One region of the Yersinia massiliensis genome, then DNA from elsewhere that is predicted to be linked to it. Evidence: predicted binding sites of a transcription regulator. Region 1 holds the regulator's gene; each other region holds the start of a gene.

Region 1 (5,381 bases):
TTCATTACCAGTTAACTGAGCATGGCGGCCATGTCGGCTTTGTCGGCGGTTCATTGAAGCACCCACAAATGTGGCTGGAACAACGCATTCCTGCCTGGCTCTCCCCTTATTTGGAACAACATTCATGATCATTCCTTGGCAACAAATCGACGCTGATACACTGGATAATTTGCTAGAAGCCTTTGTGCTGCGTGAAGGCACGGATTACGGCGAGCATGAACGCTCATTGGCACAAAAAGTTGAGGATGTTCGCCGCCAATTAGTGAGTGGTGACGTGGTTTTGGTGTGGTCCGAGTTACACGAAACCATCAATATTATGCCCCGTGGTTCATTCCGCGCGGATGCAGAAGAACACTCATAACCCTATAGCCTGACGATGAGAATTTTTGATGAAAATCAAGATGACAAGCCAGACGATTTGCCCTAAGAATAACCATTATCGATAAAAATACTGGCAAATGCCGCTTGGCCACTGAGGCGCTTACCCCATGGAGTTACCGTTAATATGTCAACTAAACATCCGGTTATAGCCGTTACTGGCTCAAGCGGCGCAGGGACGACCACCACCAGTTTGGCGTTTCGTAAAATATTCCAGCAGTTGAATATCCGCGCGGCAGAACTCGAAGGTGACAGCTTCCATCGCTATACCCGCCCTGAAATGGATGCCGCCATCCGTAAAGCACGGGATCAAGGCCGGCATATTAGCTATTTTGGCCCAGAAGCCAATGATTTTGGTCAGTTAGAGCAGAGTGTGTCGGAATACGGCAAACACGGCACAGGCCGTTCACGTAAATATTTACACACCTACGATGAAGCGGTGCCTTATAACCAGATTCCCGGCACATTTACACCCTGGGAACCCTTGCCTGAACCTACCGATGTGCTGTTCTACGAAGGGCTACACGGCGGTGTCGTGACTGAACATCACGATGTGGCAAAGCATGTCGATTTATTGGTAGGGGTGGTACCCATCGTCAACCTAGAATGGATTCAAAAACTGGTGCGCGATACCGGTGAACGTGGCCATTCCCGTGAAGCGGTGATGGATTCCGTTGTACGCTCCATGGAGGATTACATCAACTACATTACGCCGCAGTTCTCACGCACTCATATTAACTTCCAGCGCGTGCCGACCGTCGATACCTCAAACCCTTTTGCCGCGAAAGCCATCCCGTCGCTGGATGAAAGTTTTGTGGTTATTCATTTCCGTGGCTTGGATCAGATTGATTTCCCCTACTTGTTAGCAATGCTACAAGGCTCGTTTATTTCCAATATCAATACATTGGTGGTGCCGGGCGGGAAGATGGGATTAGCAATGGAGCTGATTATGGCCCCGTTGGTGCAGCAACTGCTGGAAGGCAAAAAAATCATTTAACGCTTTACGTAGACATCTTGGTTTTACGCATCATAGCGATTGGAACTGCAAGGCGGCGGCAAGCGGACTTATCCCAATGAACTGACCTCAGTCAGTGATTGGGGTGAGCGGATGCAACCTCCTGCAGCTTCAAGGACGAAAAACACGCTTAAGCGACGTCACGAATTTCAAAACTGTGGGTAATGGTCGCTGCTTTACCTAGCATCAGAGAAACAGAGCAGTACTTCTCTGCTGATAATTCCACTGCACGCTCAACAATTTTGTCGGTGAGACCTTTACCGCTAACGATAAAATGCAAATTGATTTGCGTAAACAGACGCGGCGCTTCTTCACGGCGCTGAGAGGTGAGTGTGACCTCACAATCGCGCACATCATTACGCCCCTTTTGCAAAATAGAGACCACATCAATCGCGCTACAACCACCTGCTGACATCAGCAACATTTCCATCGGGCTGGGTGCCTTATCACCGGCATTACCATCCATCAAAACCTGATGCCCTGACGCTGATTCACCCAAAAATGTCAGCCCCTCAACCCACTTCACACGTGCCTGCATAACGCTCGCTCCCAGTTAAATTTTCTGATCCAGACTACCCTTTCATTTATAAAGTCGCAATGTAACCCGATGTTCATCATGCTGAAGCGATACAACACAAGACACTGACCTCATCCTGTGCTACAAACAGAACCGAAAGTATTGTTTCTAGAATTAAATTGGGTAGTGATCGATACTCAGTGTAAGGTTTCTATCCAGTAGGTATCTTGGCTATACCTTTCGGCAGTTGAGCAAATTAATATGCTATACCCAACAGGCGTCAAGATGGTGGGTATAAAGAAAGTGTATTTTATAAGCACGCCGTACAGGGAACTCTGAGCCCTGTTTAGTTAGGCTGCGATAACAACAGAGGATAACAGCGAATGGTTCTCGGCAAGCCACAAACAGACCCGACTCTCGAATGGTTCCTGTCTCATTGCCATATTCACAAATACCCATCGAAGAGTACGCTGATTCACCAAGGTGAAAAGGCCGAAACGCTTTACTACATCGTGAAAGGCTCCGTTGCGGTGCTTATCAAAGATGAAGAAGGTAAAGAGATGATTCTCTCCTATCTAAACCAAGGGGATTTCATCGGTGAACTTGGATTATTTGAAGAAGGCCAAGAGCGTAGTGCTTGGGTTAGAGCAAAAACTGCCTGCGAAGTGGCTGAAATTTCTTACAAAAAATTCCGTCAGCTGATTCAGGTCAACCCAGATATCTTGATGCGCCTGTCTTCGCAAATGGCGAACCGCTTACAGATTACATCCGAGAAAGTGGGTAACCTTGCTTTCCTTGATGTGACTGGGCGTATTGCACAAACACTGCTTAATCTGGCAAAACAACCTGATGCCATGACCCACCCCGATGGGATGCAGATTAAAATTACCCGCCAGGAAATTGGTCAAATCGTTGGCTGCTCCCGCGAAACTGTGGGGCGGATACTAAAAATGCTGGAAGATCAAAACCTGATCTCCGCACACGGTAAAACGATTGTCGTTTACGGCACTCGTTAATTCCCTCAAAACCGGTGCCGAAACTCTCGGTACCGGTTTTCTCACGCAGGTTTGTAAACCATAAATTTCTGGGGCCGACATGAAATGGCAACGGGTTATTTATCATCCTGAAGTGAACTACGCGTTACGCCAAACATTGGTGCTCTGTCTTCCCGCCGCCCTCGGGTTTGCCCTTGGCGAGCTGCGGCTCGGATTGATGTTTGCTCTGATCCCTGCTTGCTGCAATATTGCGGCGCTGGATACTCCCCATCAGCATTTTTTCCGCCGTCTGATTATTGGTGGCGCACTCTTCACGTTGACCAGCTTCCTGACGCAGCAATTACTGCTGTGGCACATTCCCTTGCCGTGGATCATGTTAGGGCTGGCGCTGCTGCTCGGTGTTAATGGCGCGATCAGCCCGCTCCATGGCCGCTTATTACCTGCCGCGTTAATTGCCGCCATCTTTAGCCTCAGCATGGTGGACCGTGCGCCTATCTGGCAAGCGCCACTGTTGTGCGCGGTAGGAACGCTCTGGTACGGCGTCTTTAATTGGTTGTGGTTTCGGCTCTGCAAAGACCAGCCCATTCGCGAGCCTCTAAGTCAACTATATGATTTACTAGCAGATTATTGTGACGCTAAATATAATTTTTTATCACAGCATATAGAGCCAGAAAAAGCCCTCCCGCCGCTGCTCGATCGACAGCAAAAGATAATGGATAAAATTAATCAGCTTTATCAACAATTTAATCTTATTAAAAATGCGACGAAGAAAGAGCAAAAACGGCTGTTGGGGTTATTTCAGATGGCGCTCGATCTGCAGGAGCATGTTACTGCGGCGCTGAATCAGCCGGAGAAAGTACAAGCATTGGTGGAACACAGTCAAATTGAAGCCGTCTTGAGCCGCAACGCCCAAGTTATCGTGGCTCAGTTGCGCACTATTGCTGATGACATTCTCTATCATCATCATGCGACAAACCATTTCACCACCGGCGATGCACTCATTGAGCTAGAGGAGATCGCCCAGCAGCACCCCGATAATCCTGTGGCACAATTTTGCTACTACCATATCCGCCAAATTGACCAACTTCTGAGTAATCGACGTCCCCTGTACGATCGTGAGCTGATGTCAGGGCAACAACAGCAACCCTTATGGTCCGCGATCGTCAGCTATCTGTCGTTTAACTCCACAGCATTGCGCGATGCAGCCCGATTAGGCGTCACACTAGCCGCTGGCAGCTATATTGGGGCATTGATGCAGTTGCCAAAACCCTACTGGATCTTACTTACCGTGATGCTGGTAACGCAAAACGGTTATAACGCCACGAGAGTCCGCATTCATCACCGCGCCCTCGGCACTTTGGTCGGGCTGATTTTAGCCGCGGGCTTATTGCATCTACGTATGCCGGAAGGGACGACACTGAGCATTATGCTGCTCATCACATTGGCAGCCACGCTTGTGCAACGTAAGAACTACGGGCTATCGGTCATCGGTAGAACCATCACAGCGGTGTATATTTTGCAGTTGCTGACAGGCGAGGGGGCTGACTTTTTAGTCCCACGTCTACTGGATACTTTGATCGGGTGCGCACTGGCCTTTGCCAGCGCATTATGGCTGTGGCCACAGTGGCAAAACGGGTTACTGCGTAAGAATGCCCATCAGGCACTGAGCGCTTATCAGAATATCCTACGCTTACTGCTAGCGCCGACGCCACCGGATGTTGCCCAGCTATCTTATGATCGCATTCAGGTCAATAAAGCCAGTAATGCCGTGCTCAGCTCGCTGAATCAGGCGATGCGAGAACCGGGTTTCAACTCTCAATATTTGGCGGATATGCAGCTATGGGCAACCCATAGTGAGCTGATTGCGGCCCATATCAATGAGATGACTATCTTGACGCGAAAACACCTTTCCATTGAATCCACGCCATCTGCCGGCACCCCTCATTTGATGATGAGCACCAAACAAGCCACGGATTATTTGCAGTTATGCGAGATGGCGATTCAGCAATGCCAGCAGCGGTTGGAATCTGACAGCCTTGGTGGAGACACTGACTTTGTTCAATTACCTCAAGTGGCCTCTGATACACAACTTTCTGAAATGGAACGTAATTTGCGGCGGATACTCGCGCATCTCAGTGTCATGCATACCGTTTCAGCCATGGCTTGGCAGCGGCAACCGCATCATGGTATTTGGCGAAGTAAGAAGTGACGAGATTCAGCGTGATCAGAAAGAATGGGAGGCATATCGAGAGCGTTACGACCGCATTTTTCCGAATGAAGCAAGGTTGAATAATACTCTCTTCGATTTTGTAGAATATTTTCACCGGCGTCGGTTTGAATAATATACTTAACAGTAAGTCCCCCCTCATTTAATAGGTACATTACGATGCCTATATATCTTTCTCCTATACATTCAGCGCTGTCAGGCTCCGCTGCCGATGAAAGCCACCGCAATAATCCTGACTTGAAGCATTTA
Region 2 (5,381 bases), 2.0 Mb from region 1:
TTGCTCCAGCTTCTCAGTCAAATAGTCCATCACCGGCGCAATAATTAATACGGCTTGTTGGGATACATTGGTTGAGCTGTTTTTCATTACGAGTACCTGACCATGTCAATAAATCAAAGAAACTAGAATGGCGGCAGGTCATCAGCAGACGATTGAGCCATTCAGCGAATGTCGTTATAAGACCTGTTTTCAATGTTTTATTTTGTGATGCAGGTCACTGTAAGTCATGTTAAAAAAACATGTTACCGGTAACGTGAGCGAGCTATCATTGTCGAAGCTGAATTGTTTCAGCTAAACAGATGAGCGTTAAAAACTTATGTCGTATCTTCACTGAAATGTTATCTGCTGCTGTGATTTGTTATCGCATGAAGCGAGTGATAGCAAAGGAAACCGCAAAGCGCGACTGACTGCCATTGAGTCGCTCAAGGGCAGAATATGACGGGTAACAAAGCGTGCTGACAGCGTAAAAGGGTTAAATCGTACCGCCCAGAGAAATGCGATAGTGGAGATCAACCTGTTCAATTGTCGGGATTTTTTTGATTTTTTTAATCAAAATCTCCGCCGCGACTTTGCCCATTTCAAAACGTGGTGTGGTCACACTGGCCAGCACTGGCGTGGTGGCCTGACCGATATCTAACCCATGAAAGCCTGAAATAGCCATTTCAGCTGGAATGACCATGCCCAATTTCAAGCATTCTTGTAACACCCCCACCGCCATATCATCATTGGTACAAAAAATAGCATCAACTTGCGGATACATTTGTCGTGCCAATGCCAGCATCCCAGCGCCGATAGAAACGGATGAGACTTTGTTCGGGGTAATATGCAATGGGGTAAAACCTGCATCACTCATGGCTTGGCTATAGCCTTGATAACGCTTGCGATCACGGATATCAGACATCGAACCGAAGTAGACAATATTTTGCTTTCCACTGGCGAGCAGCGTTGCGGTCATATCATAGGCGGCTTGATAATTATTAAAGCCGACGGTAATACGGTTAAATTGAGGCTCCAGATCCATCACCTGTGCCACGGGAATCTCTGAAGCATTCAAATACTTATCCGCACGTAGGGTATGCTCGGAGTCTGTTAGAATTAACCCCGAAATTTGGCAGGAGAGTAGATTAATGATTTGCTCTTCTTCCCGCTCTTTACTGTAGTTATAGTTGACCACCAAGGTTTGGTAGCCGCTGGCGGCAGTCACCGACTCAATACCGGCCAATAGATCGGAAAAAATCTGGTTATTAAAGGAAGGGACTAAGATACCAATACGTGGGATTTTTTGATTAAGCCCCGTTTCCCCTTCAGGATCAGCGCTGTAGTTAACTTCAGCCATCACCTGAGCAATGCGTTCACCGGTTTCTGGTGCCACTTTTTCCGGCGTGCGCAGATAGCGGCTAACGGTCATTTTGGTCACGCCGGCCAGTAGCGCAATATCTTGTAACGTAACACGCTGGTTTTTCATGGCAAATACCTAGGACAAGAGTGCGGGATAGGTTAGGTGATTATGCACTGTTAGCTTGGGTAATGAAAAGCATGTTACCGGTTAAATATGCCATAACAATGCGAATGGCTACGATTAAGTTATTTTATTATCAATAAGTTAATCTTTAGTCATAGGGTAAAAAGAGCAAAGTCCCTGCTTGCAGTGGCCTTTTTCTGTTCTCAAGGCGATGTGGCTCACGTAAGCGGTAACAGCTTGTCGTAACATGATTTAAAGTGATCTGCGTCACAGTTCGATAAGACAGAAAACGGTTTCATAGTCACAAGTTTTTTGACGGCCAGATGAATGGAAATGCCGTTAGTGATAATTAAATCTCTACCTGCTTTAAGACAAGGTTAAGGAATAATAATAGTTTTATTGTTCTAGCTTACTTTTTATTGTTCTAGTTTGCTATTACCGAAAATGAATTATTGCCGTGTTCGTTCAGCAGTAATCAACCATGACATTTATTTTATATGCCGCCAGATAAGCGACATTAGGAATCGACGATGAAGAATCTATTTTCATTAGAAAAACGCAAAGTATTAATTACCGGTTCCGCACAGGGCATCGGTTTTTTATTAGCCAAAGGTTTGGCTGAATTTGGTGCTGAAATCATTATTAATGATATTACTGCCGAACGAGCAGAGAAAGCCGTCACTGAATTACGGGCAAGTGGTTTTATTGCGCATGCTGCTGCTTTTAATGTGACTGACCATGATGCAGTTAAAGCCGCCATCGAACAAATCGAAAATAGCATTGGCGCTATTGATATCTTAATTAATAATGCCGGTATTCAACGCCGCCATGCTTTTACCGAATTCCCAGAAAAAGATTGGGACGATGTGATTGCCGTTAACCAGAAATCTGTCTTCTTGGTATCACAGGCTGTCTCTCGTTATATGGTCAAACGTCAACGCGGTAAAATCATCAATATTTGCTCCATGCAAAGTGAACTTGGTCGCGACACCATTACGCCATATGCCGCCTCTAAAGGTGCGGTCAAAATGTTGACCCGTGGCATGTGTGTCGAACTGGCCCGCTACAACATTCAAGTCAATGGCATCGCCCCTGGTTATTTCAAAACCGATATGACCAAAGCCTTGGTTGATGATAAAGCCTTTACCGATTGGTTGTGCAAACGGACACCGGCGGCCCGTTGGGGTGACCCAGAAGAGTTGATTGGTGCGGCGGTTTATCTGTCGTCGAAAGCGTCTGACTTCGTTAACGGGCATCTGTTGTTCGTTGATGGTGGCATGCTGGTCGCCGTTTGATGTGCGAACTGACATTGGTCAATGGCTGATACCGAGGAAAGCTATGTCTGGTAAATGCATTATTGTCATGGGTGTCTCTGGCACCGGTAAATCCTGTGTCGGGCAGGCACTCGCACAAGCGCTTAATGCTAAGTTTATTGATGGCGATGACTTACACCCTCGCGCCAATATCCAAAAAATGGCATCAGGCCAGCCACTCAATGATCAAGACCGTGCTCCATGGCTCGAGCGATTAAGTGACGTGGCATACAGCTTACAGCAAAAGAATGAAGTGGGTTTTTTAGTCTGTTCGGCACTGAAAAAGCAGTATCGCGACCGGTTACGTGCAGGGAACCATGGGATTCGTTTTTTATGGCTGACGGGTGATTACGATTTAGTGCTGCACAGAATGCAGCAACGCGCAGGGCATTTCATGCCTGAGAGCCTGCTAAAGAGCCAGTTTGCGACGTTAGAAGTGCCAGATGCCAGCGAACCGGATGTTGTCCAAATTGATATTTCGCCGGATGTGGCCGGTGTGGTGGAACACTGCATTGCTGCACTGGCATCTGAGAATAGCGTGAGCCATTGCGCCTAGCGCACAGGCCACACACAAAGACAGGAAGAGTTATGATACTTGATGAATTGAAAATTGCGGTGAATAACCCGTTGTACCCCGAGGTGATCCGCCGGACCTTAGCGGCGATCAGCCAACTGGATTTAGCTCATCTTCCGGCGGGTGAGCAAGAGATTGAAGGACGTGAAATTTACCTCAATCATATTATTGCGACGACTAAACCGCTGTATGAGCAGGCACCTGAATTACATCGTTATTACATTGATATTCATATTTTGCTGGAAGGCAGTGAAGTCATTGGTGCGTCACCTTCGACTCAGGGGCAACGTCCCACCATGGATTTTGATAGTGAGCGAGATTACGGCTTATTTGAAGGGATCAGCACAGAAACCTTGTTAACACTGGCCCCCGGTGATATCGCCCTGCTCTTCCCCGGTGAGTTGCATCGGCCAATGGGGACACTGGCAGAGGTTGGGCCGATTCGCAAAATTGTGGTGAAGGTAGCAGCGCATCTTATTTAATCGAATAACTCATTCGGTCATTAGCGTTTCATCGTTCACCTTGCGCACGTAAGGTGAACACTAAACGATGGTTAACCACCGTTAAACGCGTTCTTATAACAGACGAAACTTGATTCAGTCCCCCTAATCAGCATCTATGCTCACCGCGGACCCTAACGGGTTCTTCCCTTGCCGATCGCGCTTCGCCGCCAACCACAAGCCACTATTCTTCATCGCATAGCCAAACACCACGCCAACCAACAGCGAAACTGTCACAAGCTTCCAATTGCCATTACCGGCAAAGGTCGCGCATGCGCCGATAAAGGTACCGGGAACAAAAGATAGCCACTGCTGACAGGCCTGAATACACATCAAAAACGCAACGATACCTGTCAGTACATACCCGAGGATCGCCCACTCTGGCTGCAAGGCGCTGCCCTGAATGATCATCATCGCCCAGAACACTCCGCTTAAGCAGGTCAATAGCGTGATGAGCAATCCCTTTAAGCCACCTTGTGGGCAGGCGAAATAAGCCGTACAGCCTAGAAAACCGGCCCAACTGATCAGCCCAAGGCTGACCGCAACCCAGCCCCAAATGCCTGAGAGAATGCCTGTGGTAATCGCAATCATCAGAATAATGTTCATCAGTATTGACCTGCGCGAGAGTGTTTTTAAACAAAGTATGTATTGAATGAAAGTCGCGCAGTTTACCTGAATCAAGATGATTTTTGTGGATTCAAATCACAATAACGCCAATGAATTATCATTGATTGCATTTTTATTGTGATTTTTATCACAAATAAAGAACTAGAGGTAATTTTGAATATGCACCGCATTGCGGCGAGCATCGCTTGGTGTGTTACCCATTTCGCGTAACTCACGATAAAAACCGGCCCTATCTGTAGCTGTACTTGTCTCTACATTGCTCGCAAAGACAGTGAGAAGTAATGCATCAGTCAATCCTTTAACATAATTATCTAAATCTAAAGAAGCGTGCTCCTCCATTTTATATTGGTAATACTGAATAACGCTATCGGAGATAACCGCATTAATATTAGGTTGGTCATGATGAGTGCCAATACAAGATATCATTGCCTTGGTTAACGGATTATTAGCGACCCAATCACTATTATTGATATCCATTACGCTGACGCCTTTTACCTCCGCTACGATGAGCTGATCTAGAATTGACCCCGCTGTCACGTAGTGACAATTTCCTTTATCTATTTTGTCCTGTAAGAGTTTCGATGCTTTTCTGGCAATAATATTAACTTCATCAATTTGATTAAAAACGGGATTTTTTGTATAACTATTATTTCCATTTACAACAAAATACGCTGTTTCTATCATCACAGCATTGAAGCTTTCATTCACCTTTGCTTGTTCCAGCGCATAGCTGATGGTTGTTTTATCTCTAAAGAAATTACCGTGCTTAACTATTTCATCTGCATCTGGCATCGAGATAACATCATCCACTGATGAATATTTCACATAAGAATTAGTTGATTGATGGAAATGAGGAAAACAAAGCATAAGCATCCTTGAATCAGTACAGTGAAAAAATCAATGAT
Region 3 (5,381 bases), 2.0 Mb from region 1:
AAATGCGATACCTGCAATGGTCGCGGCATTATGAACACGTTCGCGCGCAACTGGGTTTTTAGCGCCTTCGTTGTAACTGGCTGGCAAGAATTCTTTCAACAGTTTCAGTGCTTGCAGCGCCTGACCATCAGAGTATTCGTTCGCCAACACAGAAACATAAGCTTCCAGTGCATGGGTCACCGCATCAAGACCACCAAAGGCACACAGTGACTTAGGCATATTCATAACCAGGTTGGCGTCAACAATTGCCATATCTGGAGTCAATGCATAGTCAGCCAATGGATATTTCTGACCTGTTGCATCGTCGGTCACTACCGCGAACGGTGTCACTTCTGAACCCGTACCTGATGTGGTGGTGACCGCGATCATTTTCGCTTTCACGCCCATTTTCGGGAACTTGTAAATACGTTTACGGATATCCATAAAGCGTAATGCCAGTTCTTCAAAGTGGGTTTCTGGATGTTCGTACATGACCCACATAATTTTTGCAGCATCCATCGGTGAACCACCACCCAGCGCGATGATCACGTCTGGTTTGAAGGAGTTCATCTGCTCTGCACCTTTACGCACGATGCTCAGGGTAGGGTCTGCTTCTACTTCAAAGAAGACTTCAGTTTCGATACCGTGAGATTTCAATACGCCAGTGATTTGGTCAGCATAGCCATTGTTAAACAGATAGCGGTCAGTCACGATGAAGGCACGTTTTGCACCGTCAGTTGCCACTTCTTCCAGTGCAATAGGCAGGGACCCACGGCGGAAGTAAATAGATTTCGGGAGTTTATGCCACAACATGTTTTCTGCTCGCTTAGCCACAGTTTTCTTGTTGATCAAGTGTTTCGGACCGACGTTTTCAGAGATGGAGTTACCACCCCAAGAACCGCAACCCAGCGTCAGAGATGGCGCTACTTTGAAGTTATACAGGTCACCGATACCACCATGAGAGGCAGGGGTGTTGATAAGAATTCGGGCGGTTTTCATTTTGTCGCCGAAATACTTAACGCGAGCAGGTTGGTTATCTTGATCTGTATACAGGCAAGATGTATGGCCGATACCGCCCATTTCCACCAGTTTCTCTGCTTTTTCAACAGCGTCTTCGAAGCTCTTCGCACGATACATTGCCAACGTAGGTGACAGTTTTTCGTGAGCGAAAGGTTCGGATTCATCAACAACTTTAACTTCACCGATAAGAATTTTGGTATTGGCTGGTACTTTAATACCTGCCATTTCAGCAATCTTAGTGGCTGGCTGACCAACGATAGCCGCGTTCAGGCCACCATTTTTCAGAATAATATCTTGAACAGCTTTCAGTTCTTTACCTTGTAACAGGTAACCACCGTGAGACGCGAAACGCTCACGAACGGCATCATAAACCGAATCTACAACGATGATGGACTGCTCTGAAGCACAAATCACGCCGTTATCAAAGGTTTTAGACATCAGAATAGAAGCAACAACACGCTTAATATCCGCTGTTTCATCAACAACAACTGGGGTGTTACCCGCACCAACACCGATCGCTGGTTTACCAGAGCTATACGCTGCTTTAACCATGCCTGGGCCACCTGTGGCCAGAATCAGGTTAATGTCTGGGTGGTGCATCAGCTGATTAGATAACTCAACCGTTGGCGCATCAATCCAACCAATAATATCTGCTGGCGCACCTGCGGCGATAGCGGCTTGAAGCACGATATCTGCGGCTTTATTGGTTGCGTCTTTAGCACGTGGGTGTGGAGAGAACACGATACCGTTACGGGTTTTCAGGCTAATTAACGCCTTGAAGATAGCGGTAGAGGTTGGGTTAGTTGTTGGTACGATACCGCAGATTAAACCGATAGGTTCAGCAATAGTAATAGTACCGAAGGTTTTATCTTCTTCTAAAATGCCACACGTCTTTTCATCTTTGTAAGCATTGTAGATATATTCAGAAGCAAAGTGGTTCTTGATCACTTTATCTTCCACAATACCCATGCCTGATTCCTCAACCGCCAATTTGGCTAAAGGAATACGGGCATCTGCTGCAGCTAAAGCTGCGGCACGGAAGATTTTATCAACCTGCTCTTGAGTGAAGTTGGCATACTCGCGCTGGGCTTTCTTGACGCGTGCTACTAGCTCGTTAAGTTCAGCGACATTCGTTACAGCCATAATGCTCTCCTGATAATGTTAAACTCTTTTAGTAAATGAGCTGTTGAAGCAACTAGTATAGTCAGGCTCTAGCAAGCTGTATGAGCAAATAGACACAGTTTTATTATCTTACTTTCTCATTCTTACCGCTGATTTACTGAAAGAGCTTTTATTCACGAGTAATAAAGGTGGGGGGATAAACGACTTTTTTCAACCTTTAACCCTAATTAACTTGTGATGTTCTTCTCTACCACTGACCAGAGCTTAACTATTCTTAGGTATGTTTTTCGTGATTTAAATCACAAAAACGTGAAGCTGACACCATTCAGCTATTATTTGTTGAGAGTAATTATCATTTGAGGGAATTAACTTATAATTACTGACTTTTAAATATCACTAACATCACAGAAAATTAACAATAGATATCAATTAAAATGGTGATTGAATTTCAAGTATAAATGCTGGTTTATTCCATGGATTCCTACAGCTAATTCTATTACATTAGCGCGCATATTGAGCGTGGTGTTGTCATAAAGGTTATTTTCAGTAGAAAGAGCTGCAATTGAACACTGGGTTTATACGAGGCAGCTTATGCGCATTGTCAGTCTCTTTTTCGACGCAGGATGACGACGAACGGGCATGAAGGTGTGTTGTTTGGGGCATTCGTTATAATGGTTTTTCATCTGTGATGCATTTATCAGCAATTGCGTGGAGTGATATGTGAGTCAATCATTGTTGGACCTTTCAGGTTACATCAAGTTTTTTGTTGGCTTATTTGCACTGGTAAACCCAGTCGGGATTTTGCCGGTATTTATCAGTATGACCAGCTATCAAGCACCGGCGGGTCGGGATAAAACTAACTTAACGGCTAACCTTTCTGTTGCCATTATTTTGTGGATCTCCCTGTTCTTGGGTGATGCAATTCTAACTGTATTTGGTATTTCTATTGATTCATTCCGCATCGCGGGCGGGATTCTGGTTGTCAGCATTGCGATGTCAATGATCAGCGGTAAGCTCGGCGAGGATAAGCAGAATAAGCAGGAAAAAACAGAAACAGCGGTGCGAGAAAGTATTGGTGTTGTCCCATTAGCATTGCCGTTAATGGCAGGCCCAGGTGCGATAAGCTCAACGATTGTCTGGAGTTCCCGCTATCATAGTTGGCAAAATTTACTGGGATTAACTGTCGCGGTTGCCTTGTTTGCATTTTGCTGTTGGCTGTTATTCCGCGCCGCGCCGCTATTGGTTCGATTGCTAGGGCAAACGGGCATCAACGTAATAACACGTATCATGGGTTTGCTGTTGATGGCATTAGGTATTGAGTTTATTGTCACAGGAATCAAAGCACTTTTCCCTGGGTTACTTTAGAACATTCCCACGCATTATTATGAAAGGCCGCAGGTTATTTACCTGCGGCCTTTTTGTTTATCTCATCTCAATCCTGATATAAATAAGCGCCTTTTTGGTGCAAATAGTGTATTAATTTTAATCTATTGCACTTAAATATTGCAGGAATAACCTTTAGGCTAAAATAATTTAGCTTAAGGCATATTTGTTTGTCTTTAATAATCGTCATACCAACCTTCCGTTGAAAACAAACACACAATTTGTTGTTAAAATGCTCACATCATTCTGTGGGGCTTGTGCTGAATTTATCTAGATGTTATTAGTGATTACACTCCAATGAGTAGGTGTTTATTCTGGCTAAGGCTAAAATGTTAATTTTATGTGTCTTTAACGATTTTCAAGACTTCTTTTTTATCTGAAAACTAATGTCTTTATGACTTATGATCATGATAATAAACATTTTAATTATGATTAACTGCGTAAATACAGAGAGTAACTATCGTTATACAGCCCTTAGAAAAGAGAATTACTTAACATTTCTGTAAAAATTATTGGCGTCAAATTTAGGCATCTGTTAGTTTCCGGACAACATGGTAATGAGAGATTTCTTGCTTATTCAATGAAACCGAGCCTCAATTTTTTATTTTTGGAATAGTTATTGCTAGTCGTTGTGGGCGGCAGATTAATACAAACCTTGAGAAAAACATCACAAATCTCGTAAAAGGGCAGTTAGACATGCAAATAAAGTTTAAGCAGCGACCACTGGCGATAATAAGTACTATTCTAAGTTTGTCTTTTTCTACTATTTCATCAGCAGCTAGCGTGCCTTCTGGTGAGGTTTTAGCGATAGATCAAAGCATTACTATCAATAATGGGACTGAAGTCGCTTCTTTAGATCCGCACAAAGTTGAGGGTAACCCTGAAACAAATATTATCCTGAATCTATTAGAAGGGCTGGTGAGTAATGATGCCAATGGTCATCTTATTCCGGCAGTTGCCACCCACTGGGATAATGATGGATATAAAGTTTGGACATTCCACCTACGTGATGACGCAGTTTGGAGTGATGGCACGCCAGTCACAGCACAAGATTTTGTCTATAGCTGGCAACGTTTGGCAGACCCTAAAATAGGGTCACCTTACGCCAGTTACTTACAGTATGCCCAAATCGAAAATATCGATGATGTCCTAAAGGGCACCAAAAAACCTGATCAACTAGGCGTTAAGGCATTAGATGCGAAAACGTTGCAAGTAACGCTGACCGAGCCGGTGCCCTATTTCATTAGCATGTTGTCTCATACATCTATGAAACCGGTTAAGCGCGACGTTATTGAAAAGTATGGAGATAAATGGACGCTACCAACGAATTTTGTCGGCAACGGTGCTTATAAACTAAAAGACTGGGTAGTTAATGAGCGGATTGTGCTTGAGCGCAGCCCGACATATTGGAATAACAAGGCGACGGTTATTAATAAAGCGACTTTCTTGCCGATAACTTCTGAGGTGAGCGATATTAACCGCTACCGTAGCGGTGAAATTGATATCACCAATAGCGCTATTCCCCCCAATCTGTTTGCCAAAATGAAAAAAGACCTGCCATCGCAGGTTCACGTTAGCCCGTATCTTTGTACTTTTTATTACGAAATTAATAACGAAAGAGCGCCATTTACAGACGCGAGAGTGAGGGCGGCCATTAAATTAACGTTGGATCGTGACATCATTGCCACCAAAATTATGGGGCAAGGGCAGATCCCAGCTTATGGTTTTACCCCAACGTTCACTGATGGCGGTAATTTTTCATTACCAGAATGGGCAAGTTGGCCACAAGAAAAACGCAATGTTGAAGCCAGAAAGCTACTTGCTGAAGCAGGTTTCAATGAAAATAATCCATTAAAATTCAATTTGCTCTACAACAC

What was found. The regulator CRP, encoded in region 1, controls carbon source genes, mostly activating them, when cyclic AMP is high. The targets are predictions, from matches to a motif close to ATGTGANNNNNNTCACAT.
Region 2: idnO (gluconate 5-dehydrogenase) is a predicted target of CRP. The motif match lies at 1,718-1,735, and genes of this name have one in related genera.
Region 3: adhE (bifunctional acetaldehyde-CoA/alcohol dehydrogenase) is a predicted target of CRP. The motif match lies at 2,354-2,371, and genes of this name have one in related genera.

What each region holds. Positions count from the first base shown of each region.
Region 1 is NZ_CP028487.1:260,136-265,516, reverse strand. Features, by position in the region: gene DA391_RS01095 (hydrolase) at 1-128, shown strand, start outside; gene DA391_RS01090 (YheU family protein) at 125-361, shown strand; gene DA391_RS01085 (phosphoribulokinase) at 506-1,375, shown strand; gene DA391_RS01080 (OsmC family protein) at 1,524-1,931, opposite strand; gene crp (cAMP-activated global transcriptional regulator CRP) at 2,294-2,926, shown strand; gene DA391_RS01070 (YccS/YhfK family putative transporter) at 3,006-5,114, shown strand; partial or broken gene DA391_RS24665 (hypothetical protein) at 5,292-5,381, shown strand, end outside.
Region 2 is NZ_CP028487.1:3,283,783-3,289,163, forward strand. Features, by position in the region: gene DA391_RS15230 (2-hydroxyacid dehydrogenase) at 1-87, opposite strand, end outside; gene DA391_RS15235 (substrate-binding domain-containing protein) at 473-1,465, opposite strand; gene idnO (gluconate 5-dehydrogenase) at 1,993-2,757, shown strand; gene DA391_RS15245 (gluconokinase) at 2,801-3,331, shown strand; gene DA391_RS15250 (YhcH/YjgK/YiaL family protein) at 3,364-3,831, shown strand; gene DA391_RS15255 (DUF1097 domain-containing protein) at 3,955-4,455, opposite strand; gene DA391_RS15260 (hypothetical protein) at 4,618-5,343, opposite strand.
Region 3 is NZ_CP028487.1:2,281,684-2,287,064, forward strand. Features, by position in the region: gene adhE (bifunctional acetaldehyde-CoA/alcohol dehydrogenase) at 1-2,142, opposite strand, end outside; gene DA391_RS10750 (YchE family NAAT transporter) at 2,842-3,486, shown strand; gene DA391_RS10755 (ABC transporter substrate-binding protein) at 4,201-5,381, shown strand, end outside.